DNA from 2 places in the Blautia sp. LMAG:89 genome. Region 1 is predicted to be linked to the other one. Evidence: riboswitches for the same ligand, from Rfam matches in the RefSeq annotation. Region 1 holds a riboswitch; the other holds the start of a gene.
The links. A riboswitch is a leader RNA that binds a small molecule or an ion and turns the genes downstream of it on or off. The one in region 1 is predicted to bind ZMP and ZTP.
Positions count from the first base shown of each region.

Region 2: linked by a shared signal. The riboswitch ahead of CCC70_RS03550 (formate--tetrahydrofolate ligase) and the one ahead of CCC70_RS12525 (IMP cyclohydrolase) in region 1 are both predicted to bind ZMP and ZTP.

Region 1 covers NZ_NANC01000009.1:200,152-216,275, reverse strand. Annotated here, with positions in the region: gene CCC70_RS12585 (fructose-bisphosphatase class III) at 1-629, shown strand, start outside; gene CCC70_RS12580 (hypothetical protein) at 690-1,448, shown strand; gene CCC70_RS12575 (helix-turn-helix domain-containing protein) at 1,554-1,769, opposite strand; gene CCC70_RS12570 (YifB family Mg chelatase-like AAA ATPase) at 1,954-3,525, shown strand; gene dprA (DNA-processing protein DprA) at 3,551-4,438, shown strand; gene topA (type I DNA topoisomerase) at 4,514-6,586, shown strand; gene codY (GTP-sensing pleiotropic transcriptional regulator CodY) at 6,733-7,518, shown strand; gene groES (co-chaperone GroES) at 7,816-8,100, shown strand; gene groL (chaperonin GroEL) at 8,148-9,767, shown strand; gene CCC70_RS12540 (DUF6106 family protein) at 9,881-10,384, shown strand; gene guaB (IMP dehydrogenase) at 10,453-11,907, shown strand; gene CCC70_RS12530 (peptidoglycan recognition protein family protein) at 12,020-12,736, shown strand; ZMP/ZTP riboswitch at 12,834-12,915, shown strand; gene CCC70_RS12525 (IMP cyclohydrolase) at 13,002-13,715, shown strand; gene CCC70_RS12520 (phosphoribosylaminoimidazolecarboxamide formyltransferase) at 13,754-14,938, shown strand; tRNA gene CCC70_RS12515 (tRNA-Gly) at 15,104-15,176, opposite strand; gene CCC70_RS12510 (lysozyme family protein) at 15,342-16,031, opposite strand.
Region 2 covers NZ_NANC01000003.1:690,929-707,052, reverse strand. Annotated here, with positions in the region: gene CCC70_RS03550 (formate--tetrahydrofolate ligase) at 109-1,794, opposite strand; ZMP/ZTP riboswitch at 1,868-1,949, opposite strand; gene CCC70_RS03545 (sodium-dependent transporter) at 2,191-3,591, opposite strand; gene CCC70_RS03540 (helix-turn-helix domain-containing protein) at 3,813-4,541, shown strand; gene CCC70_RS03535 (4Fe-4S binding protein) at 4,608-5,456, opposite strand; gene CCC70_RS03530 (CD1871A family CXXC motif-containing protein) at 5,464-5,616, opposite strand; gene CCC70_RS03525 (TlpA family protein disulfide reductase) at 5,644-6,792, opposite strand; gene CCC70_RS03520 (response regulator transcription factor) at 6,998-7,675, shown strand; gene CCC70_RS03515 (sensor histidine kinase) at 7,672-8,844, shown strand; gene CCC70_RS03510 (AraC family transcriptional regulator) at 8,856-9,749, opposite strand; gene CCC70_RS03505 (ABC transporter permease) at 9,777-10,487, opposite strand; gene CCC70_RS03500 (ABC transporter permease) at 10,580-11,368, opposite strand; gene CCC70_RS03495 (ABC transporter ATP-binding protein) at 11,402-12,136, opposite strand; gene CCC70_RS03490 (iron-containing alcohol dehydrogenase) at 12,517-12,654, opposite strand; gene tnpB (IS200/IS605 family element RNA-guided endonuclease TnpB) at 12,795-13,892, opposite strand; gene tnpA (IS200/IS605 family transposase) at 13,892-14,314, opposite strand; gene CCC70_RS03475 (MFS transporter) at 14,581-15,855, opposite strand.

The DNA.
Region 1 (16,124 bases):
TTCTTGAGACTTATGTGCGCCGGGCGTTTTTCTCTGTAAATGAGGATGAAAAGCGTAAAGGCAGGGATATTATGTGGTATATCTGGGCAGCTCCGAATTCACCGCTGTTCGGAAAAGACAAGATGACCACTTTTGAACGTTATTTTATTAAAGATAAGGAAACACATAAAGAAACTAAAAATGCCTACTATCATCTTCTGGAAAATGAGAATGTTGTAGATGATTTGCTCCGTGAATTTGAACTGGATCCGGAAAAAGGTCACATCATCAACGGGCATGTGCCGGTTCACCAGAGTGAGGGAGAGAGTCCTGTAAAATGCAATGGCAAAGTTCTTGTTATCGACGGCGGTTTTTCCAGACCATATCAGAAGGTTACGGGGATTGCCGGTTATACACTGGTTTATAATTCCTACGGGCTGATCCTGTCTGCTCATGAGCCTTTTACTTCTGCGGAAGAAGCGGTAGCCAAGGAGCAGGATATTGTTTCCAACAGGGTGGCAGTTCACTACAATAACAAACGTACTCTGGTCGGTGATACCGATACCGGAACTGCTCTGAAGGAAAGGATCAGTGAGCTGATCCAGCTTCTGGAAGCTTACAGAAAAGGTATCATCAAAGAGAAAAAATAAGCAGAATTGAGAAATACAAGAAGGGTTTCCTGTATGCTATAGTAAACAGAGGTGATGCAGATGAGAAAAAACAAAAGAAGAAAAAAACGGCTGAGAGCAGTTCTGATCCTGTTGATCATTCTGTTTATTCTGGCAGGACTGGGAGGGATGCTGTATGTTTCCCACAGGGATAAAGTGGAAAAAGAACAACGAAGAGAGGCCGCATTGGCTGCATTGGACAGTATTCCGGAGGTGACAGCAACTCCGGCAGCAACAGCAACACCGGTTCCGACAGCGACACCGACACCGTCATTGACACCGGTCCCGACAATCCTTCCGGCATTTGAACCGGAAAATTATCAAGGGATCTGGTACAGCGAAGACGGGCTGACAATGATCGATATTTATGATATCAGTCTGAAATCTGTTTCCTTTACCTATAAGAGAGTGAATGGAAAAGATCCTTCCATGACCGCAGAAGCAGATGTGACTGCAGAGGTAGCAGGAAATGCCACACAGTTCCGTTTTAAGGATTCCGAAGGGAATAAGGCAAAGGGAGAGTTTGTTTTCGATAAAAGTGGTGAGCTTTATGTGAAGGTAAAAACATATGAACGGGGAGATGGATCTCTGACCTATCCGAAAACAGAGTCTATTATGACCCGGCAGGAGCCATCCCTGGAAGTATCCGAAAATTCCGAAGAAGATGCTTCCTATAATGAAAGCAACGAAAGTTCCTATGAACAGGAATCCTACAGCGAAAGCAGTGAAGATTCTTCTGATGAGAATACAGAAGAATATGAGATTCCCTACGGAGAAGAAGAAACCTATTATACGGAATGATCAAAAAAAATAAAACACGGTAAAATAAAGAATCCCCGGATTTTGGCAATCAGGGAATCCCGATACAGGAATTCCCGAAATTGTTCCACATTTCCGGGGATCTCTTTATTTGATCATTTTTTTGCGGTCTGTGCGGCCGACGAGATAATCGATGCTGGTGTCGTAATAATTTGCCAGCCGGATAAGCATTTCGATAGGAATATTACGGGATCCCGTTTCATAATGGGAATAAGAACGCTGACTGATATGAAGAATCTCACTTAATTCTCTCTGGGACAGATCCGCGTCTGTACGTAAATCCTGAATACGCTGAAATTTCATTGTGCTCACCTCTTCTTTCTATTGAAAGTATAAAACAGAACGAAATGCACCCTTGCAAAAGAGAGCAAAATGGACTATACTAAATTTATTATCTTCTAAAATTCAGAAAATGTCTATCTGAAAATTCCCTTGTTTTTAACCAATGCGGATTTCAAATATCCGCCTGACCTGAAAAGACGAAAAGATGGAAGATCGGGATCCGTTTTTTTCGCAGAAAGGAATGTATTTGTTTGCGAGTGTTTTATCAGCAGCGATCTACGGAATGGAAGTACGTGAGATCCAGGTTGAGGCAGATGTCAGTGATGGTCTGCCTTCTTTTGCTATGGTAGGATTTCCCTCTGCCCAGGTGAGAGAGGCCCAGGAAAGAGTCCGGACTGCATTTAAGAACAACCGGCTTTGTCTGCCACCAAAAAAAGTAACTGTAAATTTTGCACCTGCCGATATGAAAAAGGAAGGAGCCGGTTTTGATCTGCCTGTGGCAGCTGCAGTACTTGCGGCTGCCGGAATTCTGGAACCGGATCTTCTGGAAGGAGTTATGATCGTAGGAGAGATCAGTCTGAATGGAGAGATCCATGGGGTTGCCGGAGTTTTGCCTCGGGTGATCCGCGCAAGAGAGCTGGGCTTACGCTTTTGCGTTATTCCGGAGGAAAATATCCGGGAGGGGAATCTGGTGAAGGATATGCAGGTGTTTGGAGTAAAAAGTCTGAATGACATGATCCGATGTCTGAGAGACCCAAACACTTATACAGCTGCGTATCAGGAAAAAGAAAAAACAGAAAATAAACCGGAAAAACCAAAGGTTGATTTTGCGGACATCTGCGGGCAGGAAGGAGCCCGGCGGGCAGCAGAGATCGCAGTAAGCGGTTTTCATAATATTCTTTTTATCGGACCGCCAGGATCCGGAAAGACCATGCTGGCAAGACGTCTGCCTACCATTATGCCGGAGATGACATTTGAGGAAAGCTTGGAGATCACTAAGGTATACAGTGTGGCAGGACTTCTCACGGAAAAAGATCCGCTGATCCGGCAGAGGCCTTTTCGAAGTCCGCATCATACCAGTTCCCCTCAGGCTCTGGCAGGTGGCGGCAGGATACCGGGGCCGGGTGAGATCACTCTTGCACACAGAGGTGTTCTTTTTCTGGATGAGATGCCGGAATTTTCCAGAAAAAGCCTGGAGATCCTGCGTCAGCCGCTGGAAGATAAGGAGATCCATCTGTCCAGAGCTGCCGGAACTTATATTTTTCCGGCCAGTTTTATGCTGGCGGCAGCGATGAATCCCTGTCCCTGCGGATTTTACCCGGATATGAACAGATGTCGTTGTACGTCAGGGGAGATCACGCATTATCTTGGAAAAATCAGCCAGCCTCTCCTGGAGCGTATTGATATCTGCACAGAAGTTCCGGCAGTGAGTTTTTCAAAAATGAAAAAGAAAATTGCAGGGGAATCCTCTGCGCAAATAAGAAAGAGGGTGGAAGCAGTACAGGAGATCCAGAGAGAACGTTACAAAAAGGAAAAATTTTGCTTCAATGGGGAGCTTGACGGAAGAAAACTGGAAAAATACTGTGTAATGACGGGAGGGGCAGACAAACTTCTGGAGCAGGCATATGAGCAGTTTCAATTCAGTACCAGAGCATATCATAAGATCCTGAAAACGGCCAGGACCATCGCAGATATGGAATCTTCCGAAAAGATAAAGGAAGAACATATCTGCGAGGCGTTGGCTTACCGGGCATATGATAAGAAATACTGGTCATAAAACAGAAAAAAGGAAGGTATTTTATATGGAAGAAATACAGCAAACAAGGATCCGGTGTGCCCGGAAGGACAGTAGTGTTTATCCGGCAAGACTTAAGGAACTTCCCGGTATGCCAAAACAATTATATTACATTGGAAGCTTTCCGGATGATGCCAAACCTACAGCGGCGATCGTGGGAGCAAGGCTGTGCAGTCCTTACGGACGGATACAGGCCTTTAATTACGGAAAATTCTTAAGCGAACATGGGGTGCAGGTGATCAGCGGTATGGCGGCCGGCATTGATGCTGAGGGCCACAAGGGTGCCCTGGAAGGTGGTACCCCGACCTTTGCCGTGCTGGGAAATGGTGTGGACATCTGTTATCCTTCATCCAGCAGAGGTATTTACCGGAGGATCCCCGAAAAAAACGGAGGGATCATCAGCGAATATGAACCAGGTACCAAAGGCAGGGCATATTATTTTCCGGCAAGGAACCGGATCATCAGCGGACTGGCAGATCTGGTGCTTGTGGTGGAAGCAAAAGAAAAGAGCGGATCACTGATCACAGCTGCCTGTGCACTGGAACAGGGGAAGATGGTATACGCCATTCCGGGAGCGGTAAATGATGCGCTGAGCAGAGGCTGTCACAAGCTGATCTACGACGGAGCAGGAATTGCATACTCTCCGGAAATACTTCTGGATGAGTGGGGATTATCTGTGAAAAAAAAGACAAATTTGTCTGAAAAAAGCAAGTTGGGACTTGCAACGGATTTGGATTTGGTGTATAGTTGTCTCGATTTACGACCAAAAAATCTGGATCATATTATCAGAAAAACCGGTTTTTCACCGGGAAAAACAGCCGGGATCCTGGGACAGCTTATTTTGATGGGGCTTGTGAAGGAAACCGGGAGACAGTATTATATCAGACTTGAATAAATGCTTTTTTGCCCGGAGATTTAGCAGGAGTTTTTAAGCCGGACAGGAAGGCAGAATGAGATTAGGAGAGGTAAAATGGCCAAAAATCTGGTGATAGTAGAGTCACCTGCTAAAATGAAGACAGTAAAGAAATTTCTGGGGGCAAATTATACAGTAGAAGCGTCCAACGGTCATGTGAGGGATTTTCCCAAGAGCCAGTTTGGTATTGACGTGGACAATGATTTTGAACCGAAGTATATCACAATACGAGGAAAAGGTGAGCTTCTTGCAAAACTTCGTAAAGAAGCAAAAAAAGCAGATAAGATCTATCTTGCAACTGACCCTGACCGTGAGGGAGAAGCAATTTCCTGGCATCTGATGCAGGCTTTGAAGACAGATACTGCAAAGATGCACAGGATCACATTTAATGAAGTAACAAAAACAGCAGTTAAGGCGTCCATCAAGCAGGCCAGGGAACTGGACATGAATCTGGTAGATGCACAGCAGGCAAGGCGTATGCTGGATCGTATGGTAGGTTATACCATCAGTCCGCTGCTCTGGGCCAAGGTAAAAAGAGGTTTAAGTGCAGGCCGTGTACAGTCTGTGGCACTGCGTATCATCTGTGACAGAGAAGATGAGATCAATGCATTCATTCCTGAAGAATATTGGAGCCTGGAGGGTGAATTTCAGGTAAAGGGTGAGAAGAAACCGTTGACAGCCAAGTTCTATGGAACGGATAAAAAACTTCCGATCAGAAACCGTCAGGAAATGGATGAGATTCTGAAAAGTCTGGAAGACTGTAAATATGAGATCACAGAAGTAAAAAAAGGTGAGAGGATCAAAAACGCGCCCCTTCCGTTTACCACAAGTACTCTGCAGCAGGAAGCTGCCAAGACATTGAATTTTTCTACGCAGAAGACTATGCGCCTGGCACAGCAGTTATATGAAGGTGTGGATGTAAAAGGCAGTGGTACGGTAGGTCTGATCTCCTATCTGCGTACAGATTCCACTCGAATTTCAGAGGAAGCAGATGCAGCAGCAAGAACCTATATTTCTGAGCAGTATGGTTTAGATTATGTTTCTCAGACAGAGAAGGCAATCAAAAACGGACAGAAGATACAGGATGCTCATGAGGCGATCCGTCCTACAGATATTGCGAGGACACCAGTTCTGGTGAAGGAATCCCTGACCAGGGATCAGTTCCGTTTATATCAGCTGATCTGGAGACGTTTTGCGGCGAGCAGAATGGCACCGGCACGTTATGAGACCACGTCTGTCAAGATCGGAGCAGGTGAGTATGTGTTCACGGTTGCAGCATCCAAGGTTGCCTTTGATGGCTTTATGTCTGTGTACACAGAAGAGGGCGATGACAAAAAGGGCAATGTTTTAAGTCAAAGTCTGGAAAAGGGTATGGAGCTGAAGCTGAAAGAACTGAAGCCGGAGCAGCATTTTACACAGCCGCCGGCACATTACACAGAGGCTTCACTTGTAAAGACTATGGAAGAGCTTGGAATCGGACGTCCAAGTACGTATGCGCCGACCATCACAACGATCATCAGCAGACGCTATGTATCCAAGGAACAGAAAAATCTTTACGTCACAGAGCTTGGAGAGGTTGTTAATAATATTATGAAACAGGCTTTTCCAAGTATTGTGGATGTAAACTTTACAGCAACTATGGAGGGGCTTTTGGACTGCGTGGAAGCAGGTACCGTACAGTGGAAAACGGTTGTACGTAACTTCTATCCGGATCTGAAGCATGATGTGGATGAGGCTGAGAAAGAGCTTGAGAAAGTTGATATACAGGATGAGGTTACGGATGTGATCTGCGACAACTGTGGCCGCAACATGGTGATCAAGTACGGTCCTCATGGAAGATTTCTTGCATGCCCCGGATTTCCGGACTGCCGTAATACAAAACCATATTATGAGAAGATCGGTGTTGCATGTCCGAAGTGCGGCGGCGAAATTGTCATGAAAAAAACGAAAAAAGGCAGAAAATATTACGGATGTGAGAATAATCCGGAATGTGATTTTATGTCCTGGCAGAAACCTTCTGCAAAGAAATGTCCGAAATGTGGTAATTATATGCTCGAAAAGGGAAATAAGCTGGTTTGCAGCCAGGAAACCTGCGGATATGTGGAACAAAAACCAAAAGATGAAGATTGATTGAATAAATGCTTTTCTATTAATTTTCAGAAAATCCCGTTAAAAATAAAAAAAATATAAAAATGTCTTGTAAATTTCCAGAATAACGTGTAATATTAGACTAGAAAAACGATTTCTTTCAAGGTACGAAAGTGAAAGGAGGAAAAATGAGCGTTCAGTTGCTAGATAAAACTAGAAAAATCAATAAGCTTCTGCATAACAGCAGCTCAAGCAAGGTAGTGTTTAACGACATTTGCCAGGTGCTCATGGAAACCTTAAGTTCCAATATCCTGGTACTCAGTAAGAAAGGTAAGGTTCTGGGAGTCAGTATCTGCCCGGGTGTGGATGAGATCACAGAGCTGATCGATGACAAGATCGGCGGACATATCGACCCGTTATTGAATGAGAGATTTCTTGGTGTTCTTTCCACAAAGGAGAATGTCAATCTCCAGACACTTGGCTTTGAGCATGTACCCGGAAATTATCAGGGAATCGTGAATCCGATCGATATTGCAGGTGAGAGACTGGGAACGTTATTCATGTACCGCAATGATCATCCCTATGATATTGAGGATATTATCGTCAGCGAGTATGGTACAACAGTTGTTGGCCTGGAAATGATGCGTGCGGTTCATGACGAGAACGCAGAAGAAGACAGAAAACAGCAGATCGTTAAATCGGCATTCAGTACACTGTCCTTCTCAGAACTTGAGGCGATCATCCATATTTTTGATGAGCTGGATGGGGATGAGGGTATCCTGGTTGCCAGCAAGATCGCTGACCGTGTAGGTATCACCAGATCCGTGATCGTAAATGCACTGCGTAAATTCGAGAGTGCAGGTGTGATCGAATCCCGTTCATCCGGTATGAAGGGAACTTACATTAAAGTTCTTAATGAAGTGATCTTTGATGAGCTTGAGGAGATAAAAGCACAGAGAAGCAAGAAGGCATAATGTGATCAGCACTGTCAGATGCTTGATATAAGATAAAGAACGTGACAAAAGAGACTTCCCGCTAGCGTGGGAGTCTCTTTTTTGTCTGTTTCATAAAATCAAAATAAATAATGAAATTAAGAAAACAAGAGAAAACAAGAGTATAAAAGAGATAAAACCAGAATAATATAGAAAAACCATATCTTAAAAGGGTTGCGAAAATATGTGAAATTCACTAATATAGCCATAGTGATTAGCACTCGTATAAAGTGAGTGCTAGCAGACGAAGATGGAACTTATAAAGGAGGAACATAGATCATGAAGTTAGTACCTTTAGGCGACAGAGTAGTATTAAAACAGGTTGAAGCAGAAGAGACAACAGCATCCGGAATCGTGCTTCCGGGACAGGCACAGGAGAAACCACAGCAGGCAGAGGTTATTGCAGTTGGACCTGGCGGAGTTGTAAACGGGAAAGAAGTAAAAATGGAAGTAGAAGTCGGAAATACTGTTATCTATTCCAAATATGCAGGAACAGAAGTAAAGATGGATGGAACGGATTATATTATTGTAAAGCAGGAAGATATCCTGGCAATCATTAAATAATATAAACATCTTATCGTATATCAATATAAATAGGAGGTCATTTTATCATGGCAAAAGAGATCAAATACGGCGCAGAAGCAAGAGCAGCACTTGAAGCTGGTGTAAATAAACTTGCAGATACAGTAAGAGTAACACTTGGACCGAAAGGAAGAAATGTAGTACTTGACAAATCTTTCGGTGCTCCGCTTATCACAAACGATGGTGTTTCCATTGCAAAAGAGATCGAACTTGAGGACGGATTCGAGAATATGGGTGCTCAGATCATCAAAGAGGTTGCATCCAAGACAAACGATGTAGCTGGTGATGGTACTACAACAGCAACCGTACTTGCACAGGCAATGGTACATGAGGGAATGAAGAACCTGGCAGCAGGAGCGAACCCGATCATCCTCAGAAAAGGAATGAAAAAAGCAACAGATGTTGCAGTAGAAGCAATCAAGAACATGAGCCAGGCAATCAACGGAAAAGCTCAGATCGCTAATGTAGCCGCAATCTCTGCAAGTGATGAGCAGGTTGGACAGTTGGTTGCAGACGCTATGGAGAAGGTTTCCAAGGATGGTGTTATCACTGTTGAGGAGTCCAAGACCATGCATACAGAGCTTGACCTTGTTGAAGGTATGCAGTTTGACCGTGGATATATTTCCGCATACATGTCTACAGATATGGAGAAGATGGAGGCAACTCTTGATGATCCGTATATTCTGATCACAGATAAGAAGATCAGCAACATCCAGGAGATCCTTCCGCTTCTTGAGCAGGTTGTTCAGGCTGGTGCAAAGCTTCTCATTATTGCAGAAGATGTTGAGGGTGAGGCTCTCACAACCCTGATCGTTAACAAACTGAGAGGAACCTTCCAGGTAGTAGCTGTTAAAGCACCTGGCTATGGTGACAGAAGAAAAGAGATGCTTCAGGATATTGCGATCCTGACAGGCGGACAGGTGATCTCTGACGAGCTCGGTCTTGATCTGAAGGAAGCTAAAATGGAGCAGCTCGGACGTGCAAAATCCGTTAAGGTTGCAAAAGAGAATACAGTTATCGTTGACGGCCTTGGCGATAAAGATGCCATCGCAAAACGTGTTGCTCAGATCCGTGCGCAGATCGAGGAGACAAAATCCGAGTTTGATAAAGAAAAACTTCAGGAAAGACTTGCAAAACTGGCAGGCGGCGTAGCTGTTATCCGTGTAGGTGCTGCTACTGAGACAGAGATGAAAGAAGCAAAGCTTCGTCTTGAGGATGCTCTTGCAGCAACAAGAGCAGCTGTTGAGGAAGGTATCATCGCAGGCGGCGGATCTGCTTACATCCATGCTTCCAAAGAGGTTGCAAAACTTGCAGCAACACTTGAGGGAGATGAGAAGACAGGTGCTTATGTGATCCTGAAAGCCCTTGAGGCTCCGTTGTTCCACATTGCTGCAAACGCAGGACTGGAAGGCGCTGTTATCATCAACAAGGTAAGAGAGTCTGAGGTAGGTACAGGCTTTGATGCTCTGAATGAGAAATATGTAAACATGGTTGAAAATGGAATCCTTGATCCTGCAAAGGTTACAAGAAGTGCACTTCAGAACGCAACAAGTGTTGCATCTACACTTCTTACAACAGAGGCTGTAGTTTCTACGATCAAAGAGGATACTCCTGCTCCGGCACCAAACCCGGGAATGGGAATGATGTAATTTCAAGCAGGCAGGTAAATAATTTACAAAATGAGAGGGCCTGCGTCATGGACGCGGCTCTCTTTTTGTGTTATAATCAAAAGAAATCAGTAAATTACGAAAGGAAGAAGCAAATGAGTGACTTATATTCAGAACTTCTGGTAAAGAAGAAACAGACAGGGAAGGATCTTGTTATAAAATACGGTCTTATTGTACTGACCGTGATCATGGTTCTGGGAGGTCTGGTGCTGAATGCACTTCTTCTGGTTCCGGCTATCGCTCTTGGTGTTGCATGCTATTTTGTAATTCCGAAAACAGACCTGGAATATGAATATCTGTTTGTTAACGGGGAACTGGATATTGATATGATCATGTCCAAGTCAAAGAGGAAAAGAGTAAAATCACTTCAGCTTGCGGAGGCTGATCTTGTGGCACCTCTGAAATCCCACAGAATGGATTATTACAACGGAAATCAGAAGATGAAAACCATAGACTTTTCCTCAGGTATTGAGGATCATAAGCGCTATGCCATGATCGTAAGAGACAGCGGAGAAACCTGCAAGGTGATCCTGGAGCTGGATGATGAACTTGCCAATACCATGAAAAATTCTGCACCGAGTAAAGTTTTTTTGGATTGACATGAATCTTGTTTTTTGTTACACTAGTTCACAAATTTAAAATATCTTACACAAAGGGAGGAAATGCAATGGGTACTATTATTGGTGAAGGCATTACGTTTGATGATGTCCTGCTGGTTCCGGCTTATTCTAAAGTAATTCCGAATCAGGTTGATGTTTCAACGTATTTAACCAAGAAAGTAAAGCTGAATATCCCCATGATGAGTGCGGGAATGGACACAGTTACAGAGCACAGAATGGCAATTGCTATGGCCAGACAGGGTGGTATCGGTATCATTCACAAGAATATGTCCATTGAGGCACAGGCAGAAGAGGTTGACAAAGTTAAACGTTCTGAGAACGGTGTTATCACCGATCCATTTTATCTTTCAGCAGAGCATACACTGAAGGATGCCAATGACCTGATGGCGAAATACCGTATTTCCGGTGTTCCGATCACAGAAGGCAGAAAACTGGTAGGTATTATCACAAACCGTGATCTTAAATTTGAGACAGATTTCAGCAGAAAGATCAAGGAGTGCATGACTTCAGAAGGACTGATCACAGCTAAGGAAGGAATCACACTTGAGGATGCCAAGAAGATCCTTGCGAAATCCCGTAAGGAGAAATTACCCATTGTAGATGATGACTTTAATTTAAAAGGACTCATTACCATCAAGGATATCGAGAAACAGATCAAGTATCCGCTTGCAGCCAAGGATGCACAGGGAAGACTTCTCTGTGGTGCTGCGGTTGGCATCACAGCAAATGTGCTTGCACGTGTTGATGCGCTTGTGAAGGCTAATGTAGATGTGATCGTAATTGATTCTGCACATGGTCATTCAGAAAACATTTTAAAAGCAGTCCGCGAAATCAAGGCAACATATCCGGAGCTTCAGGTAATCGCAGGTAATGTTGCAACAGGTGAAGCTACCAAGGCTCTGATCGAGGCTGGAGTAGATGCAGTTAAAGTTGGTATCGGACCGGGATCTATCTGTACAACACGTGTTGTTGCAGGTATTGGTGTTCCGCAGGTTACTGCAGTTATGGATTGTTATGAAGTGGCTAACAGCTACGGAATCCCGATCATTGCAGACGGCGGTATCAAATATTCCGGAGATATCACCAAGGCCATCGCAGCAGGTGCCAATGTCTGCATGATGGGAAGCATGTTCGCAGGATGCGACGAGAGCCCGGGAACATTCGAACTTTATCAGGGAAGAAAATATAAAGTATATCGTGGAATGGGATCTATCGCAGCTATGGAGAATGGCAGCAAGGATCGTTATTTCCAGGAGAATGCAAAGAAGCTTGTGCCGGAGGGTGTTGAGGGTCGTGTTGCGTATAAAGGACATGTTGAGGATACCGTATTCCAGCTGATCGGTGGTTTAAGATCCGGTATGGGTTACTGTGGAGCAGAAAATATTGAGAAGCTTAAGACAACAGGCAGATTCATCAAGATTTCAGCTGCATCTCTTAAAGAGTCACATCCACATGACATCCACATCACAAAAGAGGCTCCAAACTACAGTGTAGATGAATAATAAAGGAAAAAAAGGTAAGACCGGTAAAAAGTCACCCAGGCCGTCCCATAGCGGGCGGCCTGTTTCCGTAAAGAAAACTTCCTCCGGGTCTTCCAGAAGAAAAAAGAAGTCTTTGAGAAAAAAGAACCCAATCAAGATCCTGCAGAGGATTGTGCTGATATGTATCATTGTGATCGTTGCTTTTGCTGCGTGTGCGTTAGGATACGCATTTTTTGAGATGCGCATGGAACAGAGTGAAACTCAGTCCGGACAGGAAGAAATATCCGGGAATGCCAGCGGAAATGGCGGACCGGAACAATGGCAGGCAGAAGGAGCACCTTTTATTGATGTGGAGCTTCTGACACCGAATTCCTATTCCAGACCACAGATTTCTATCGAACAGGTAAATTATATAGCCATTCATTATACGGCCAATCCGGGATCTACTGCCGTATCCAACCGGAATTATTTTGAAAATCTTGCGACAACGCAGGACAACAAAGTCAGCAGTCATTTTGTGATAGGGTTGGAGGGAGAAGTGGTACAATGTATTCCCACTTCGGAAATATCCTATGCCACAAATTCCAGAAATGTAGATACCATATCCATTGAATGCTGCCATCCGGATGAAACAGGGCAGTTTAATACAGCAACCTATGATTCGGCGGTAAAGCTGACAGCGTGGCTTTGTACACGCTTTGGACTGACTTCGGATCAAGTGATCCGTCATTATGATGTCACAGGTAAAGACTGTCCGAAGTATTACGTGGAAAATCCCGATGCATGGATCCAGATGAAATCAGACATTGCAGCACAGATCCAGACAGATTATGCATTACAGGGGAAATAAAGTGTTATTGTTTATTTTGTGAGCAACAAGAAGTCTGGAAAAATAATTTCTGAAAATAGGGGCTTGAAAATTAAGAAGAAGTATTGTAGTATAACAGCAGAAGCTGCATGACTGGCGGAAAGTAGGATTACCTACAGGGAGTGCAGTGAAGTGAGAAGCCGACCGCCTGGGCAGCCTGATAAGGGGTGTCCAGGCGGTTTTTTGTTACCGTTCATATCCTGGGATAAGCCCCGGGCCTTACATTAGACAAGGAGGATTGTGAAAAATGACGACATTTTCACTTGAAAAAGAACTGAAAGAAAATTCCTATCCGGGAAGAGGAATTGTGATCGGACGTTCCGCTGACGGGAAACATGCAGTTACTGCATATTTTATTATGGGAAGAAGCGAGAACAGCAGAAACCGTATTTTTGTTGAGGATGGGGAAGGAATCCGTACACAGGCTTTTGATCCATCCAAGCTTACAGACCCGAGCCTGATCATTTATGCACCGGTACGTGTCCTTGGAAATAAGACCATCGTAACAAACGGTGATCAGACAGATACGATCTATGAGGGAATGGACAGACAGCTCACCTTTGAACAGTCTCTCCGCAGCAGAGAGTTTGAGCCGGATGCGCCGAACTATACACCTCGTATTTCAGGCGTTCTTCATGTTGAAAACGGTAAATTCAATTATGCGATGTCTATTTTAAAGAGCAATAACGGAAATCCGGATTCCTGTCTTCGTTATACATTTGCCTACGAGAATGCGGCAGCAGGGCAGGGACGTTTTATCCATACTTATAAATGCGATGGAAATCCACTTCCAAGTTTCGAGGGAGAGCCGAAGCTGGTAGAGATCCCAAACGATATTGATGAGTTTGCGGATCTCCTCTGGAAGAGCCTGAACCAGGATAATAAAGTTTCTCTCTTTGTTCGTTTTATTGACATTGAGACAGGAAATTATGAATCCAGGATCGTAAACAAGAATAAATAAGAAAATAGGGATATCACAGAGAACGGAGGAGCTTTTTCATGAAAGAATTACAGTTAAAATACGGATGTAACCCAAATCAGAAACCATCAAAGATCTATATGGCAGATGGAAGTGAGCTTCCGATCCAGGTACTCTCCGGAAGACCGGGATACATCAACTTCCTGGATGCCTTTAATGGCTGGCAGCTGGTACGTGACCTTAAGAAAGCAACCGGACTTCCGGCAGCAACTTCATTTAAGCATGTATCTCCGGCAGGTGCTTCCATCGGACTTCCGCTGAATGAGACACTGGCAAAGATCTACTGGGTAGATGATATGGACTGGAAGAATTTTTCCCCGCTTGCATGTGCGTATGCAAGAGCAAGAGGTGCAGATCGTATGTCATCATTTGGTGATTTTATTTCTCTTTCTGATGTCTGCGACAAAGATACCGCAATGCTGATCAAGAGAGAGGTTTCTGATGGTGTGATCGCACCAGGATATACAGAGGAGGCTCTTGAAATTCTGAAGCAGAAGAAAAAAGGCAATTACAATGTGATCCAGATCGATGAAAACTATGTTCCGGAACCTTTGGAGCACAAACAGGTATTTGGAGTCACTTTTGAGCAGGGCCGCCAGGAGCTGGCAATTGATGATGCGCTGATCTCCAATATTGTAACAGAGAATAAAGAGCTTACGGAAGAAGCCAAGAGAGATATGAAGGTTTCTCTGATCATCCTGAAATATACACAGTCCAATTCTGTATGCTTTGTTAAGGACGGACAGGCTATCGGCGTTGGTGCAGGACAACAGTCCCGTGTACATTGTACACGCCTTGCAGGCCAGAAGGCAGATAACTGGTATCTCCGTCAGTGCCCGAAGGTACTGGAGCTTCCGTTTAAAGACACGATCACACGTGCGGAGAGAGATAATGCCATTGATGTTTACATTGGTGAGGAATATATGGATGTCCTTGCAGATGGGGCATGGGAAAAGACATTCACAGAGAAGCCGGAAGTGTTCACAAAAGAAGAGAAGAGAGCATGGCTGGATGGTCTTACCGGCGTGACACTGGGATCCGATGCATTCTTCCCGTTCAGTGATAATATCGAGCGCGCATATAAGAGCGGTGTAAAATATATTGCAGAGCCGGGTGGATCTGTACGTGATGACGCAGTTATCGATACATGTAATAAGTATGGAATGGTGATGGCATTTACAGGAATCCGCCTTTTCCATCACTAAAAGATGCATGCCTTGGCCATGATATGCAGCTGAAATAAAAGATAAAAAATATAAAGTCCCGAATCTGGATTTCTGGAAAAAAGAGATCAGACTCGGGACTTTTTGATCGAAAAAGGATAGTTTTAAAAATAAAAAAAGAACTCTGAAAAACTCAGAGTTCTGAAGAGCGATAGACGGGGCTCGAACCCGCGGTCTCGACCTTGGCAAGGTCGCGCGTTACCAACTACGCCACTATCGCATATGCCTTATCGCTTCAAGTATTTCCCTCAGCGACAAGACATATATTAGCATAGATTTTATATTCTGTCAAATGTTTTTTGGAATTTTTTTGAAATTATATACAACATATAAAGTTTATTCCAGACATCTGAAATAGAACTTGTATATGACAATATTTGGTGGTTTATGAGTTATTGTCTAAGTGGTAATAGCGCAAAACATGATCCGGATAGTATTGGTCACCATAGTCCCATGGACCGGCAGGATCATGAAGGGGATCATCTTCATCACGTTGTGTGTTGCCGCTTGCCATCTGAGCAAAGGCCTGAGCACTTTGGGCCGTCCACACAGTCTGACCGTTTTCTTCCAGATAAGCAAAATAGGAATCGGCTCCGAAATTGTATGCCTGCAGAGCCAGACGGATTTTGGAAAGATCAGTCGGACCGGTACAGACGGCCTTTTCCAGAGCATATTTCAGTTCCTGGATGCCACAGGAAATAGAGTAAGAAGGATCTGTGATACCATTGGGCTGCTGAGGATATCTGGTGTTGTAGGCTCCTTCTGAGGACTGCATGGGATCGGTACCCTGTCCGGAGCTTTCCTGCATCATCACAGCCAGGATCAGGTCTACATAGTCGGACATATCATATTGTGCTGCTTCGCTGGAAACCTCATCGCGATAAGCTTCACAGGCTGCATTGATCTGATGGGCTTTCTCCTGCCTGCCGGAAAATTTGGAAAAACGCAGAAGGATACAGCCCACGATCAGCAGAAAAAGACATGTCAGAAAGATCTTCTGCCTTCGCACCTGCTGTACACGGAGTCTGTGGCGCTGTTTTTTAGTAAGGGTTGGTTTCTTGTGTTTTGTATTCATATAAGTATTGTATCCGTTACGGATAGATTTGACCAGTTAAAAAATATGATCTTTTTGTTAAAAATTTCTGAAGACTGTCCTGTGAAATTGCAA
Region 2 (16,124 bases), on a different contig from region 1:
TTAAAAGTTTTTCAATACTCTCTCCACAACAAGATAAAAAGCGGCAGAGCCTCTATTTTTGCAGGCTCTACCGCTTTCTATCTGAATTCCCCTCAAAAAATCTTTATATTAGAACAGTCCTGTGATCTTACCGCTCTCGTCTACGTCGATCTTGGTTGCTGCCGGTACTTTCGGAAGTCCTGGCATGGTCATGATCTCACCTGTCAGTGCAACAATAAATCCTGCACCTGCGGAAATCTTAAGATTTCTTACTGTTACCTCGAAATCTGTCGGAGCACCAAGCTTTGTCTGGTCGTCTGTTAAGCTGTACTGGGTCTTAGCTACACAGATCGGGCAGTTGCCAAATCCAAGTGCCTCCAGCTGTTTCGCCTGCTTCTGGGCATTTGCTGTAAGAACAACTTTCTTTCCACCATAAACCTTCTGTACGATCTGGTTCAGCTTGTCCTCGATGGATCCTTCCAGTTCATAAGCATATGTGAAGTCATTCGGTTCTTCAACAAGACGGATCACTTCCTCAGCAAGCTTGATTCCGCCTTCGCCACCTTTTGCCCATACCTCAGAAAGTGCTACGTTTACGCCAAGCTCCTTGCATTTTGCTTCCACAAAATCAAGCTCTGCCTTGGTATCGGTCGGGAATGCGTTAATAGCTACCACACATGGAAGCTTGTATACATTTTTGATATTGCTTACATGCTTCAGAAGGTTCGGGATACCCTTTTCAAGAGCCTCAAGGTTTTCATTGTTCAGGTCAGCCTTTGCAACGCCACCGTTGTATTTCAGGGCACGTACGGTTGCTACAATAACAACTGCACTTGGTGTAAGACCTGCCATACGGCACTTGATATCCAGGAATTTCTCAGCTCCAAGGTCAGCACCGAAACCAGCCTCTGTGATCGCATAATCAGCAAGCTTCATAGCCATCTTTGTAGCGGTTACGGAGTTACATCCGTGAGCGATATTTGCGAATGGTCCGCCATGAACGATCGCCGGAACATGCTCCAGTGTCTGAACAAGGTTTGGTTTCAGGGCATCCTTCAGAAGTGCTGTCATAGCACCCTCTGCGTGGAGATCTCCTGCTGTTACCGGTTTCTGCTCAGCAACCTTGCCGTAAGTATATCCGATGATGATTCTGGAAAGTCTCTCCTTCAGATCTTTGATATCACTTGCCAGACAGAGAACTGCCATGATCTCAGATGCTACGGTAATGTCATATCCGTCTTCACGCGGCATACCGTTTGTTCTTCCGCCAAGTCCGTCTACTACATTACGAAGCTGACGGTCGTTCATATCAACGCAACGTCTCCAGGTGATCTTTCTCGGGTCGATATTCAGCTCATTACCCTGGAAGATATGGTTGTCGATCATTGCTGCAAGAAGGTTGTTTGCCGCACCGATCGCATGGAAATCACCGGTAAAATGAAGGTTGATATCCTCCATCGGAACTACCTGTGCATAGCCGCCGCCTGCCGCACCGCCTTTGACACCGAATACCGGTCCCAGGGATGGCTCACGAAGAGCTACCATAACATTTTTTCCAAGTCTCTGCATTCCATCTGCAAGACCTACCGTTGTCGTAGTTTTTCCCTCACCTGCCGGTGTCGGGTTGATAGCTGTTACAAGAATCAGTTTGCCGTCTTTTTTGTCTGTTTCTTTCAGGAGATTATAGTCGATCTTTGCTTTGTATTTACCATACTGCTCCAGATATTTGTCATCAATACCTGCTTTCTCTGCAATCTTGGTAATTGGCTCCATTGTGCACTCCTGTGCAATCTCGATGTCACTTTTGAATCCCATAATGTTCTCCTTTCTCCGCTGCAACCGTCTGCATCTTTTATCCCATAAAAAAGAGCAGTATCTGAAGTTTTTCAAATACTGCCCAGACGGTCGACTCATCGAATCTCCGGCTCCCTCGTGGTTATCCCACAACTCCGTCAGTCACCGAAGACTTTATTAATTTGATGATTGAATACTAACATATTTATTAATGGTTGTCAATAAATTATCAAATTATTTTTTTCACTTTTAAAGTGAGCTAAGTCTAATTTTCTGAATCATTTCCGTTCTATGTATTAGTTTTCTCTCCAACATTCGTACATATCTTTTTTCATCAAATCCTCTGTTGTTTAATCGTATATTGTACTGGTCATCCGTTAATGCGACTGTCCAGACGCCATAAACATATTACCACACTTATGAAATCAAATCTGCAAATCCTGTAGATACCAGGAATAATATCAGCATTACAACCGGCACTACATAACGGATCATAAAGCGATATAACCCTGCCCGTTTAAAGTGTTCCCCATTTCGTTCCACTTCTCCTATGATCCAATCAGGGCCGATCACCCATCCGATCAGAATACTTGTCAAAAGTGAGATAAACGGCATCAGAAAACTGTTGCTGATATAATCCATCACATCCAGAAGCTGTCCAACAGAACCATTTGGCAGCTTAAGTTCAAAATACAGTTTGTTATAACCAAGGCAGATCAGTACTGCTGTAACAAGAGAATAGATTCCGACAGCACCACACATTTTCTTACGTGGTTTATGATAAAGTTCCATGCAGTTTGCAACCAGTGTCTCCATGACAGATACGCAGGAAGTCAGTGCCGCAAATCCCATCATCAGGAAAAATGCAATTGCCACCGGACGGCCAAATACTCCCATGGCATCAAAAACCTTTGGCAGTGAGATAAATATCAGGCTTGGGCCGGAAGCCATTCCATCCTTTCCGAGAAATACAAAAACAGCCGGTATGATCATCATTCCTGCAAGAAACGCAACGCCGGTATCAAAGATCTCAATCTGATTTGTTGCTTTATTTAAATTAACTTCATTTTTCACATAAGAACCATAAGTGATCATGATTCCCATAGATACACTTAAGGAAAAGAATAACTGGCTCATCGCATCCAGAAGGATCTCCAGGAAGCGTTTTACCGTCAGTCCATGAAAATCCGGTTTGAGGTAAACCGCCAGCCCCTGCATACCGGTGCGGACAGTTCCATCCGTATCAGTATGGGACAGTGTCAGTGAAAAAATGGCAATGATCACGATCAGAAGAATCAGCCCCGGCATAATGATCCTGGAAAACTTTTCGATTCCCTTTTCCACACCACGAAATACGATCCAGGCAGTCAGGGCCAGAAAAATCAGCATAAATACAACGGGTGCAATATCTGATGTAATAAATGATGTAAAGTATCCTTCTGAAGCCGCATCTTTCCCATCAGAAATAATATAAGTAAAAAAATATTTTGCGATCCATCCACCGATAACAGAATAATAGGTCATGATCAATGCCGGAACCAGAAACGTTAAATGTCCTAAAAATTTCCACTTTGGATTAAGTGCTTCAAAAGCTCTCAATGCATTTTTCTTTGTCTTTCTCCCAAGTGCTACATCCGTTGTCAACAGTACAAATCCAAAAGTCAGTACCAGTATCAGATAAACCAGCAGGAAAAGTCCTCCTCCATCTTTGGCACAGAGATATGGAAATCTCCAGATATTTCCAACTCCTACTGCACTTCCGGCTGCCGCCAGGACAAAACCTATTGAGCCGGAAAAGCTGCTTCCTTTTTCTTTCATTTCAATTTCCCCTCTTCAAGTATATATTTGATATAGGCTGAAACCTTCAGCCTAACAGCTATATCTTACCCTAAATAAAGATAAGTGCAAATGGCAGAAGTTTCTTTTTACGAAATTTTATTTCAAAAAAGTTTCTTGCCACTTTACAAAGAACCTGTTTTTCCGATATAATCGTATACAATGAAAATTAATAAGAAAAATAGATAGTATGAGGAAACAAAATGAGTGATTTTACCTGTTATGTAGGTGAACAAATAAGAAAATACCGAAAAGCCGGAAAGATGACTCTGCAGGATCTGGCAGATGCCATCCATAAAAGCCGAGCTACCATATGCAAATATGAAAACGGAGATATCTCCGTTGATATCGAAACTTTATATGAGATCAGCCAGATTCTCCAGGTATCTATGTCCCAGCTTACCACTGGTCTTCCTGAAACAGCCAGTGAACCGTCCAATGCACCGGGAAAAGGACAAAAAAGCCCATTTTTTCAGGCCCAGAGGCTATATTTTTACTTTTACGATGGACGATATCAGCGTACAAAGGATGGCGTCATCGATATTTATGAAAAAAAGGGCGAATCCGGAAAATATGAAGCAACCTTAACGATCTGTTCTGTTTCTGCCAACGGAAGAAGCAGTGAGATTTTTTACACCGGAAAAGTTCTTTACAGTGATATGCTGATCCGTTTTTCCTTTGTAAATCAGTATAACCCACTGGAAGAAGATCTCCTGTACATTTTTAATCCTCTGGAGCTTCGAGATTTTACAACAGGACTTTTGTGTGGGATTTCCAGTGCGGATCTGATGCCCTGCGCATTCAAATGTGTGATCACTTTAAAACCGCAGGAGCTTACCGAAGCTTTCCGCCACCAGCTTCTTTTTACAAAAAAAGATCTGAAGCGCTGGGAACAGCTGAATATGTTACTGATAGATAATATGGAAAAGTAGTTTACTGTCTCAAAAAACGGTACATCTTATATTTTATAAGCTGTACCGTTTTCGTATTTTTCTGTATCAGGATTTTCCTGCAACCCCACACCGGATTGCCTGTGTCGGACATATCTTTTTACATCTTCCACATCGGATGCACTCTGTACTGTTGGGATCCTCTGTCGGATCGACCTCCATCTGGCAGATATTTCTGCATTTTCCACAGTGAACACATTTTTCTTTATCTACTCTGTAACGAAAAACGGAAACTTTATTAAATACCGAATAAAAAGCTCCCAGCGGACAGATATACTTACAGAATGGCCGGTATATCATAATTGATAAGATAATGGTGATCACCAGGATCGTATTTTTCCACATGTACAGCCAGCCTACTGCACTTCGCATGGATTTGTTCAGCAGCACCAGCGGGATACCTCCTTCCAGTGTTCCTGCCGGGCAGATCAGCTTGCAGAAATATGGTGCTCCCTGGCCCATGATATCTACTACAAACATGGGAAGTATGATCACAAATACAAGAAAGATCACATATTTCAGTTTTCGCAGAAGCTTATCTCCCCGAAATGTCCGGATCTTCTTTGGAAAAGGAATCTTGTTCAACAGATCCTGGATCAGTCCAAAGGGGCAGAGAAATCCGCACACCAGTCTTCCAAGCAACGCTCCTACAAAGATCAGAAATCCAGCTACATAATATGCCATCTTGAAGTTCCAGCTTCCGATCACAGCCTGAAGGGAACCAATGGGACAGGCCCCTCTTGCCCCGGGGCAGGAATAGCAGTTCAGCCCCGGAACACAGACATTTTTCAGTTTTCCGGTATAGATCTTTCCAGTCACAAAGCCTGATATGTGACTGTTTGTAAGGGCCGCCCACAATGCCTGGATCCCATGCCGCGGCCATTCATTTATTTTCATCTTCTTATTATCCAATGCCAATACACTCCATACAGATGTTGATCGCTTTTGTAAAAACTACAGACACCTCGCCCCTGCAGATTCCCAGTATCATCAGTAAAATTCCCAAAACCGCCAGAGCAGGTCCGATCCACCTGGATTCTGTTATTTTCCGAATCATTTTTCCACTCTCCATAATGATCATCTTTTACTTTGAAACGTTTTTAAGCTCTTTTTCCACGATTTCCTTCCATTCGTCCAGTGTATGGCTTCCTGTATAGGTATCGCCTACAATGTTTCCATCTTTGTCAACAAAAAATGTTTCAGGAAATGCGGAAATCCCCTGCAGACGACCGTTCATCATAGTGGTATCCGGTGTCAGGAACGGATATTCTGCTTTTGTTTTTTCCTGAAGAATGCCTGCTTTCTTTACAGCCTCCTCGTCCTGATTTCCCTTTTCATCTGTAGTATCAAGCACTACGCCTGCTACTCCGACGCCTTTATCTTTCATTTCTTTATAGAGCTCCTGAAGTTCCGGAATCTCTTTTACACATGGTGAACACCAGGTTGTAAAAACATTTACCAGCGTCAGGTCATAGTCACTGAATACTTTTTCTGTATATGTTTTTCCATCTATTCCTGTTGTTTCAAATTTTCCTACAGATTTTACATCCTCCGGGTTGACGCTGGTATCCTGTGGCTGGTCAAACACGGAAATATTCTGATACGGTGCCATTTCCGTAATGTCGGTTTTGATCTTTTCCAGCTCCTTTGTCAGCTTTTCATCTGCATCTTTGTTGGTGCTCAGATAATATTTGTATTTCCCGTTACTGCTGCTTCCAAGCTCTTTATGCTCTGTACAGCCAGTGATCTCATCCAGCTTTTTCTGTGAAGCTTCGTCATAAACGCCAATTGTACCAATTCTGTCCAGACCTGCCACCCAGTCGTCATATCCTGTTCCCATCTTCTGTATTTCGGCATTTTTCTGTTCCTCTGTCATTTTACTCCAGCTTACATAAGCATATGTCACTGCATTGGTCTGATTCTCAAAATCTTCCGTGGTAAGCATTGCAATGCTCTGGTCCTTGATCTGCTTTAACAGCTCCTTCGAAAGCGAAAGCTTCAGTCCCAGAAACGGATATTCATAAGAATCCTGTGCCTTGCAGGTTACATCAGAAGGCTTAAATGTACCTGCCACCAGATCTGATGAAACTGCCTCTCCATCCACCATCATTGCCGCTCCGGGATCTGCTGTTTCCGTGCTTTCCGCCGCTGTTACCGGCACGCTTCCAAATGCAGATATTCCTAATACCGCAGCTGCCATAAGTGCTGTTATTTTCTGTGTTCTCAATTTCATTGTTTATATTCTCCCTTCTGATATCACCGGCCCATATCTGGAACCAGCATATATTTTATATGTAAATTTTGTTCTCTGTAGCCTTACTATATCATCCCCTGTATAAAATCTCTGTTAAGAAACAAAAAAATTTACAGGAATTTTATGCTATACATGATATTATAGATAACAAAGCAAAATCAACTGTTTTTTTGGAGGATTTATTATGCATATATTGATAATCGAAGATGAACAGCAGCTCTGCCAGTCTATTGCGGAGGGACTTCGTATGGATGGCTATGAAGCGGACACATGTTTTGACGGGGATGAAGGACTGGAATTATGTCTGGTGGAAAATTATGATCTCATCCTTCTTGATCTGAATCTTCCAGGCGTTGATGGTCTGGAAATCCTGCGCCAGTTTCGGGAATCCGATACTTCCACTCCCGTTTTGATCCTCTCTGCCAGAGGACAGATCCAGGACAAGGTTGAAGGGCTTGATCTCGGTGCCAATGACTATCTCACAAAGCCTTTTCATTTTGAAGAGCTGGAGGCACGGATCCGAAGTCTGACACGAAGAAAATTCATCCAGCAGGATGTGTGTCTGCAATGCGGACGTATCAGCTTTGATACCCGTACAAGAAAGACCAGTATCGATGGACTCCCCCTTTCTCTGACCCGAAAGGAAAGTTCTCTTCTGGAATATTTCCTTCTTCATCAGAACCGTATCATAAGCCCGGAAGAAATGATCGAGCATATCTGGGACGGAAGCGTCAACAGTTTCAGCAATTCTATTCGTGTCCACATTTCTTCTCTTCGAAAAAAACTGCGCACTGCTCTCGGCTTTGATCCAATACAGAATAAGATCGGCCAGGGTTACATTTTAACGGAGGATATACAATGAAAATGAAAAAAATAACCGGAAAGCTTTCTCTTCAATGGCGTCTGACACTGATCACTGCGTTGCTTATGACAGTCACCTGCATTCTGATGTATTTTTTTATCAGCCAGTCCGCAGTTGCCGGAATGGAGGATCTGGGAGATTACATGATACGGATCGATAACACTGATTCTGCTCCCATCACCTTTAATATGAATCCCTCCATCTTATTTCCGGAGCTTTCCGATCAGCTGCAGCTAACCAAAAAACTGTTTCTCACCAAAGGACTCATGGTAACAGGAATCATCATCCTTCTCAGCAGTATCTGCACATATTTTATCAGCCGTCAGGCATTACTTCCGCTTCGCAGACTCAGCCAGGAGGTGAACAAAATAGAGGTCCAGAACCTTTCAGAGGCTCTTGAAGTTCCTGCTACCAATGACGAGATTTCCCTCCTGACAATTTCATTTAACAAAATGCTCGCACGCCTGGATGAAGCTTTTACTGCCCAGAAGCAATTTTCTGCCAATGCAGCCCATGAGCTGAGGACTCCTCTTGCCGTTATCCAAACAAATCTGGATGTTTTTGCCCGCAGGGAAGCACCTGCTTTAAAAGATTATCAGGAGATTTTTGCCATGCTCCAGGAACAGACCGGGCGACTTTCCCATCTGGCTGAAATCCTCCTGGATATGACCGGTGTACAGACTGTTGAACGTTCCGAAAGGATCTCTCTGGCAGCACTGACTGATGAGGTTTTCTGCGACCTGGCTTCCGTAGCGGAACAGAAGGATGTTGAACTGATCCAGCAGGAGGGAGACTGCATCATTACCGGAAGCTACCTGCTGCTGTATCGCGCTGTGTACAATCTTGTGGAAAATGCGATCAAATACAATCACTCCGGTGGAAAAGTAACCGTAAATATCCATCTTTCCGAAGAAATAACAGATACATCCACGTCTGTCAATTATGTCTTTCTTGAAGTCTCCGACACCGGAATCGGCATTCCTCCTGAATATCAGGAAAAAATCTTCACCCCGTTTTTCCGTGTGGACAAATCAAGAAGCCGTGCTATGGGAGGTGCCGGCCTGGGGCTTGCACTTGTCAGTGAAATTGTCAGACAGCATAACGGACAGGTAAAAGTACTGGAAAGCAGCAAAAAGGGCAGCATGATCGCAATCATGCTGCCGGTCTGAACATGTTTGTATTACACTTGTCTCATATTCCGATACTCTGTAGGTGAAATTCCATAGCAGCTTTTGAATACTTTCGAAAACTGAAAAGGATTCGTATATCCAACATCTGATGAAATATCGGATATGGAATATTCTGTGGTGGTCAGCAGGATCTTTGCCTGATTCATCCTTACTTTACGGAGATATTCCCGGGGTGACTGGTCGTATTCCCGGCGGAACAATGTGCTGAGATAGTTTGGATGTACATGGAGGATTCCTGCCACATCCTGGATCCGGATATCCCGGCTGTACATGCGGTCCATATAGTTTTTTGCATCCTTGGCCAGATTTTTTTCTTCTTTTGTCAGCTTTTTTATATCGCCCTGTGTTTCAAGGAGCCTGGCAAAAAGATGCAGCATTCTGCTGTTTGCCTCCAGGGATGCGGAAAAATTCCGTATGGAGAAAAACTGCTCTCCCGGAAAATCTTCTTCCTGATAAATGGCCACATCCTGAAGTCTTTTATCCATAACTGACAAAATCGACAGGATTTCTTTTTCCAGTTCTTTAGCCGAAAGCGCCAGATCCAGGATCTCGTTTTTTCCAAATAGAAGATCAATAAATTTATTTCCGTTGTCTGCATAAAATCCGATCCAGGCATATTTCCAGGGGTTCTGCAGGGAAGCTATGTATTTTCCTTCTATTCCTGCAGGTATAAAAAATGCCTGTCCGGCATGTACATTCAGCATTCTGCCTGAGATTTTCAAGCTTCCTTCTCCCTGCAGTACAAAATGCAGCAGATGATAAGGCCGTGCCTGAAACTGCCACATATGTCCTTTTTCACATTCCTGGATACCGCAGTGGTTCATCTGCATAACCGACAATTCCCGCTTTGCCCGATCCAGAAAAATATCTTTACTTCCAAGCATGGACTCACCTCCCCCCATAAACGATCTTTAATTCCCAGCACTTTCATATCTTCCCAGTCCACGTTTCAGGCACACTGCCGATAACCACAGCATCCCTAAACAGACAGGAAACTGTAACAGACATCCCGGCAGCATGTCCTTCTTTCCTAACAAAAAGCCCGCCGGATAATAGCTGATATATGCGTAAGGTATGATGTATCCAAAGATTCCTTTCAGTAATCCCGGGTATATGATAAGTGGATATTTCGCCATCTCTCCTACAGAAAGAACCAGATAATTTAACGAATTTTTCGGTCCCTGCATCCAGAAGGACATACAGCTTGCCAGCCAGATCATGCAAAAACGAATCATAGATGCTGTAAGCAGATATGCCACAAAATACAGAATTTTTATGATCGTCCAGTTTATTTTACAGTTTTTTATTCCAACTGACAATATTCCCAGTGCTATGATCATTTTATTTAATCCGTCAAAATCAATCCGGGAAGCTGCCATCTGCATTCCTGTCGGAAGCGGTCTTACGAGAAACCGGTCGATTTCTGATTTATTTACCATCTGTGCAATTTTCCAGGAACCCTGAAAGAAGAAGTTCACCCATCCTTCTGAAAATAACAGATACCCGTATAACAATAAAATTTCCCATACAGACCAGCCGCCAACTGTGGGAATATTTGTATAGATAATTCCAACAACTGCCAGATTTGATACCTGGGACAGCAATGTAAAAAATGTCATCATCAGAAAATCTGCTCGATAATACATTAGGGATTTTATATTCATTTCCTGCATCTTCCGGTATATTTTGAAATATTTCCTGTATCTGCCCATCTTTAACCTCCATATAATGCGATAACGGAAGATGCTTTTTTCCATAAGATGCTTCCAAATGCAAATAATATTACATTCCACACGCTCTGGAACAAAAGTGCTTCCCAGCATTTCTGCCAGCAAAATATTCCATCAAATATGCTGCATGGAATATATACGATCCCGGAAAAAGGCATAACCGTAACAATTTTCTGCAAAAATCCAGGAAACAATGCCAGTGGAACCAGAGCTCCTGAACAGAAATTTGTCAGAACTTCTCTCCCTTTTACAACACCATACGCATTATCTGTATAAAAACAGAACATGGAAAATATATACTGGATGTTAAATTTGATTCCCATTCCCAAAAGTATGGAGAAAAGCAGAAGGAGAACTCGCCACACCTCTATATTCTGCATTCCGTTACACATTACCAGAAAAGTACCGCACCATAAAAATGTGATCAAAAATTCCATTCCTGCTGTTCCCACAGCTTTAAAGAATGTCAAACTTCGGTAACTCAGCGGTTTTAACAGATCTGTGATTATATTTCCACTGATAATACTGTTGGCCGTCTGCATTTCAAATCCAAAAGAAAACGTACTGTTGCACAAAAAAGAAACGATCACATATTTTTTCATAATTTCCCATGTATATCCATTGATCTCCGTATGATATAAAAAAACACTTTTCCATACATAGTAAAAAACTACAATCTGAATAAAATTTGCAAGCAAACCGGTCAGGAAATTTTCTTTATAAGCAATTCCTTCCAGAAATCCCCCTTTTATCAGTGCCAGATATTTTCTCATATTTGCTCTCCTCAGAAAAACAAAATCAGACGGTTAATTCTTCGTATTTCCATTGAACAGTTCAATAATAATTTCTTCCAGTGTTTCTGCTTCCGGATAATTATCAAAAATTTTTGTTATTTCATCATCAAATAAAATTTCTCCTTTTTCCAGAATGATAAGTCTCCGGCACAGCCATTCCATATCTTTCAGATCATGGCTTGTCAGCAAAATCGTGGTCTTTTTTTCTTTATTTATGTATTGTAAAAACTGATATACTTTCTGTTTGACTGCCACATCCAGCCCTATTGTTGGTTCATCCAGAAATAAAACCGGCGGATCATGTAAAAGAGCTGCTGCTATATCTGCCCTTACTCGCTGTCCGAGAGACAGCTTTCTTGCCGGCTGGTCTATAAATTCTTCCAGTTCCAGAATTTTCTTAAACAGATTCAGATTTTCTTCATAAACATTGTCCGGGATTTCATAAATACTATGCAGCAGTTCAAAAGAATCTTTTACCGAAATATCCCACCACAACTGTGTCTTCTGACCAAACACAACGCCTATCTTCCCGCCATTTCTGATCCGTTCCCTGAATGGATCATTTCCCATAACGGAAATCTTTCCGTCTGTCGGTTTCATGATCCCTGTAAGCATTTTAATGGTCGTTGATTTTCCTGCCCCGTTTGCACCAAGGAAAGCTACACATTCACCCTGCTGTATGGAAAAAGAAATTCCTTTTACAGCTTCCTTCTCTTTATATTGGGGATGGAATAAGTATTTCACCATCCCGGTAAAACCTTCCTGCCGCTGTGAGATCTTATATATTTTGTACAGATTTTTAACCGCTATGCTCTCCATATACATTCTTCTTTCTCTGTATTTTGCTCTGTTGTGGTAAGCTTGGTTACTGTCTATACAATAGCATCGTATATTTTATCCGTACATGTTCGTTGTATAAATCTTTATGTTTATAATATAATTTTCACTGCAAAAAAGCTCCCCGGAAAACAGCTTTTTACTTATTTCGGGAAGCCAATATCTTTTTCATTTGCACAAAACAGGAGCAAAAAGTCTGCCTGAACTTTTCACTCCTGTTCATTTCTTCAAATACTCTGATGACAGATTTTATTTCTGCAGTAGCGTCACATCCTTACCTGATACTATCTTTACAGTGCCTCTTTATACAGTGCCAGGATATCCTCCCGAACGGTCTTCCGGGGATTTACCGCAATGTTTCCACTTTTCATGGCATCCTCTGTCATCTGCGCAAAATACTCATCTGTAACCCCTGCGTCCGTTGACACTCCCCACAGCTAAAGCAGGGGGATTCTTGCTTCTCCCACTACTGCATTGGCAAACACCTTACGGTACTGCAATGTCTTACACAGTGTCCACAAGCTATATTTATACTGTTCCCGTATGCCCTACGGTACAGTTTTTATCTTTATGCAGACTGCATCTGCAGTCCTTTTTTCAGAATATTGATACTTGCATTCGTATCCCGGTCATGAACCGCATGGCATTTGGGACACTCCCAGATACGAATGCACAGATTTTTTATCCGTGGATTTCTGTAGCCACAACAGCTGCAGGTCTGACTGCTCGGATACATCGTTGGTACTCTGTGAATTTCATTTCCATACCAGCCAGCTTTATATTCCAGCATTTCAAAAAATTTTGCCCAAGAAACACTCGCTATCGATCTTGACAGTTTATGATTCCGGATCATCCCCTTAACATTCAGATCTTCAATACAGATGGTTTGGTTTTCACGCACCAGCATCGTTGACTGTTTCTGCAGGAAATCATTCCGCTGATTGGTTACTTTCTCATACACTCTTGCCACCCTGATCCGCTGCTTCTCGCGGTTATGGGAATCTTTTTGTTTTCGGGAAAGCCTGCGCTGTTCTCTTATGAGTTTTCGCATTGAGCGTTCCAGATATCTGGGATTTGATACCGTATTTCCATTACTGTCGGAGTAGAACGCTTTGATTCCGACATCAATCCCTATCATTCCGCCAGCATTTGAGCGTGGTTCCGGTTCAAAATCAACATTTAAAACCGCAAAATATTTTCCAGCCGATGTGTGCTCAATGATCACGTGATTAATCTTTTCCACTTCCATCGACTGCCGTATTTTAACAAATCCAAGTTTCGGAAGTTTGATATATCTTCCCACAATACGAATATTATCTTTTTGATTTACCGTTCTGTATGACTGGAACCGGTTATGTTTACTTTTGAAGGTTGGATAGGAAGCCCGTTTCTGAAAGAAATTCACAAATCCCCGGTCCAGATCCCGCAAAGACTGCTGTAATGCAATGGAATCTGCTGCTTTCAGAAAGGCAAACTCCTCTTGCTTTTTCAGTTCAGTCAGCATGGCGGAAGTCTGGGAATAGCCGATCTTTTCCCCATTTTCATAGCCTTCCTTACGCATGGCAAGTCCCCGGTTGTAGATGAACCGGCAGCATCCCAGGGTCTGATGGATGAAGTTTTTCTGTTCTCTGTTCGGGTAGATTCTAAATTTAATTCCTTTTTGCATTATCCCATCTTATCCTTTTGTCTCTGCGATGTTTTCTGGTTTTCAATATACTGTTTTACTGTTTCCAGCGGAGCACCGCCCACCGTCGATACAAAATAGCTGTTTGTCCAGAGAGTCGGCATTTTCGTTTTAAGATAGGGAAATTCCTGTCTTAAAATTCTGGACGTATAGCCTTTAAATGACTTTACAGCTTTGTGGATGCCAAACTGAGGATCTACTTCCAAAAGCATATGAACATGGTCTGGCATGATCTCCATTTCCAGAATGTCTACAGAAAGATTTGCAGCATACTCTGTGAGCAGCTCCTTCAGCCGGACGTCCACACCGTTAATTAATACTTTTCGTCTATACTTTGGACACCATACTATATGGTATTTACAGGAATAGACGACATTGTTGTTTGATTTATATGTTGTGTTCATATTTGTATTATACCATTGTTCATCAGTTAATACAATTACTATTTTGTCCATCTTCAATCACTTGCATAAACAGTCAAAAACAATATCTGATTTTCTCATCCTTTCGTTATCCTAGCAGAAATATCTGATCCCTGCAACTCAAAAAAAGCCTGGAAGAAATCAGCCACAGGCATTTTATTTCTTCCAGGTTTTTCTGTTTTCTGATTCTCAGTCAGCTGTCTTTGATCCGGCAGCTGATACAGCTCTGCATCCAATTACATTCAGACTTATTCTGCCTGTGGTTTGCTTACCTGTGCTGTATCATTCTTTACTCCGGCAGATTTTTCGGCATGCTCTTTCACAAGATTCCGTCCAAGCAGAGTCAGGCATACAAATGCGATCACTGCAAAAACAGCTCCGATCCCAAATACCACGTTCATCTCATAACCTTTGCTGCTCACCAGACCGGAGATTGCCGGTGCGCCAAAGGTTGCAAATACAATGCCGAACATGACAAATCCGTAATTCTCCCCGGTGTGCTTCATTCCGAAAATAGAGCTTGTCAGGGACGGAAAACTTCCCATGATGCCGCCGTAGCAGCCGTACATCAGCACAACAGCAACCGTTACTGCCAGGGATCTTGATACAGCGAGAACTCCCATAGCGATCACTGCCACGATCAGCACTCCTTTGATGCAGACGATCCTGCCTGCTTTATCTGCCAGTGTTGGAAGCACCAGTCTTGCGCCAGCGTTTACAATAGAACCAAGCATCACTGCACTAACTGCCATTGCAGACGGAATTCCAAGGTCGATCTGATAGGTCTGAGATACCGGTGAAACCATAAAATACGAGGTCAATCCAAAAAACATAGTAGCAAGGAGAAGATAAAAATTCTTTGTACGCACCATTTCTGCAGATGTGTACTGTTTTATTTCCGGTTCAGCTGCTTTCTTTCCGGCGGAAGCCTGTACATTCATCAGATTTTTTGCCGGCGCCTGGAAGAAAATTCCGCATAGTATCCAGGAAACTGTAATGGCAGTTCCAATAATAAGAAGTGTTTTCTGTACACCGGCTGTCTCCAGCAGTTTTCTGCTCAGCGGCGCCAGGAAAAATCCACAAAGTCCGTTGGCAGTTACCACAACGCCGGAAGCAAATCCGGTACGGTCCGGGAACCATCTCTGCACGGTTGCCAGGATCACCGTGTAGATCATTCCCTGTCCAAATCCCTGCATCACTCCATAGGAGAGATACATAGGAAGCGGTATGGGAACGATCAGAAATGCGGATGCCAGGATTCCTGCCGCAAAGATCCCGCCTCCGATCCATACAATCGTCTTTTCCTTAAAGCGGTTCTGCATCCTTCCGCCTACGATATTTCCGAATACAAAGGTGCTCAGTGCCAGATAAAAGCACATGGATGCCTGTCCCTGGCTCCAGCCTGCCTGCTCCATCACATAGGGCTGGTAAATAGACCATACATGGGGATATCCGGTAAAAAAGATCGCGAAAGCTCCGAATATCATGGTCAGCAAACGCTGTTTTTTCTGTATTCCTGTCATAATTTCCTCCTCTGAAAAGATTTCCGGCCTGCTCTGTACTCTCTGCCCACAGAATGCAGCCTGTTTCTGTACACACGACCTGCACGTTTTCCTGCACATTAGCTCTGCTTATTCCTGATATTCTTTTATTTGTGTGCCATTATTCTTTATTTGCGTGTCAAATGCGTGTTAATTATGTTGTGTGTATGTTATCACACGCAATCTTATTATGCAATATAAACTTACAGCTTTTTCTGTTTTCTCGTTTTTGTCCAAATTTTCCTGTTATT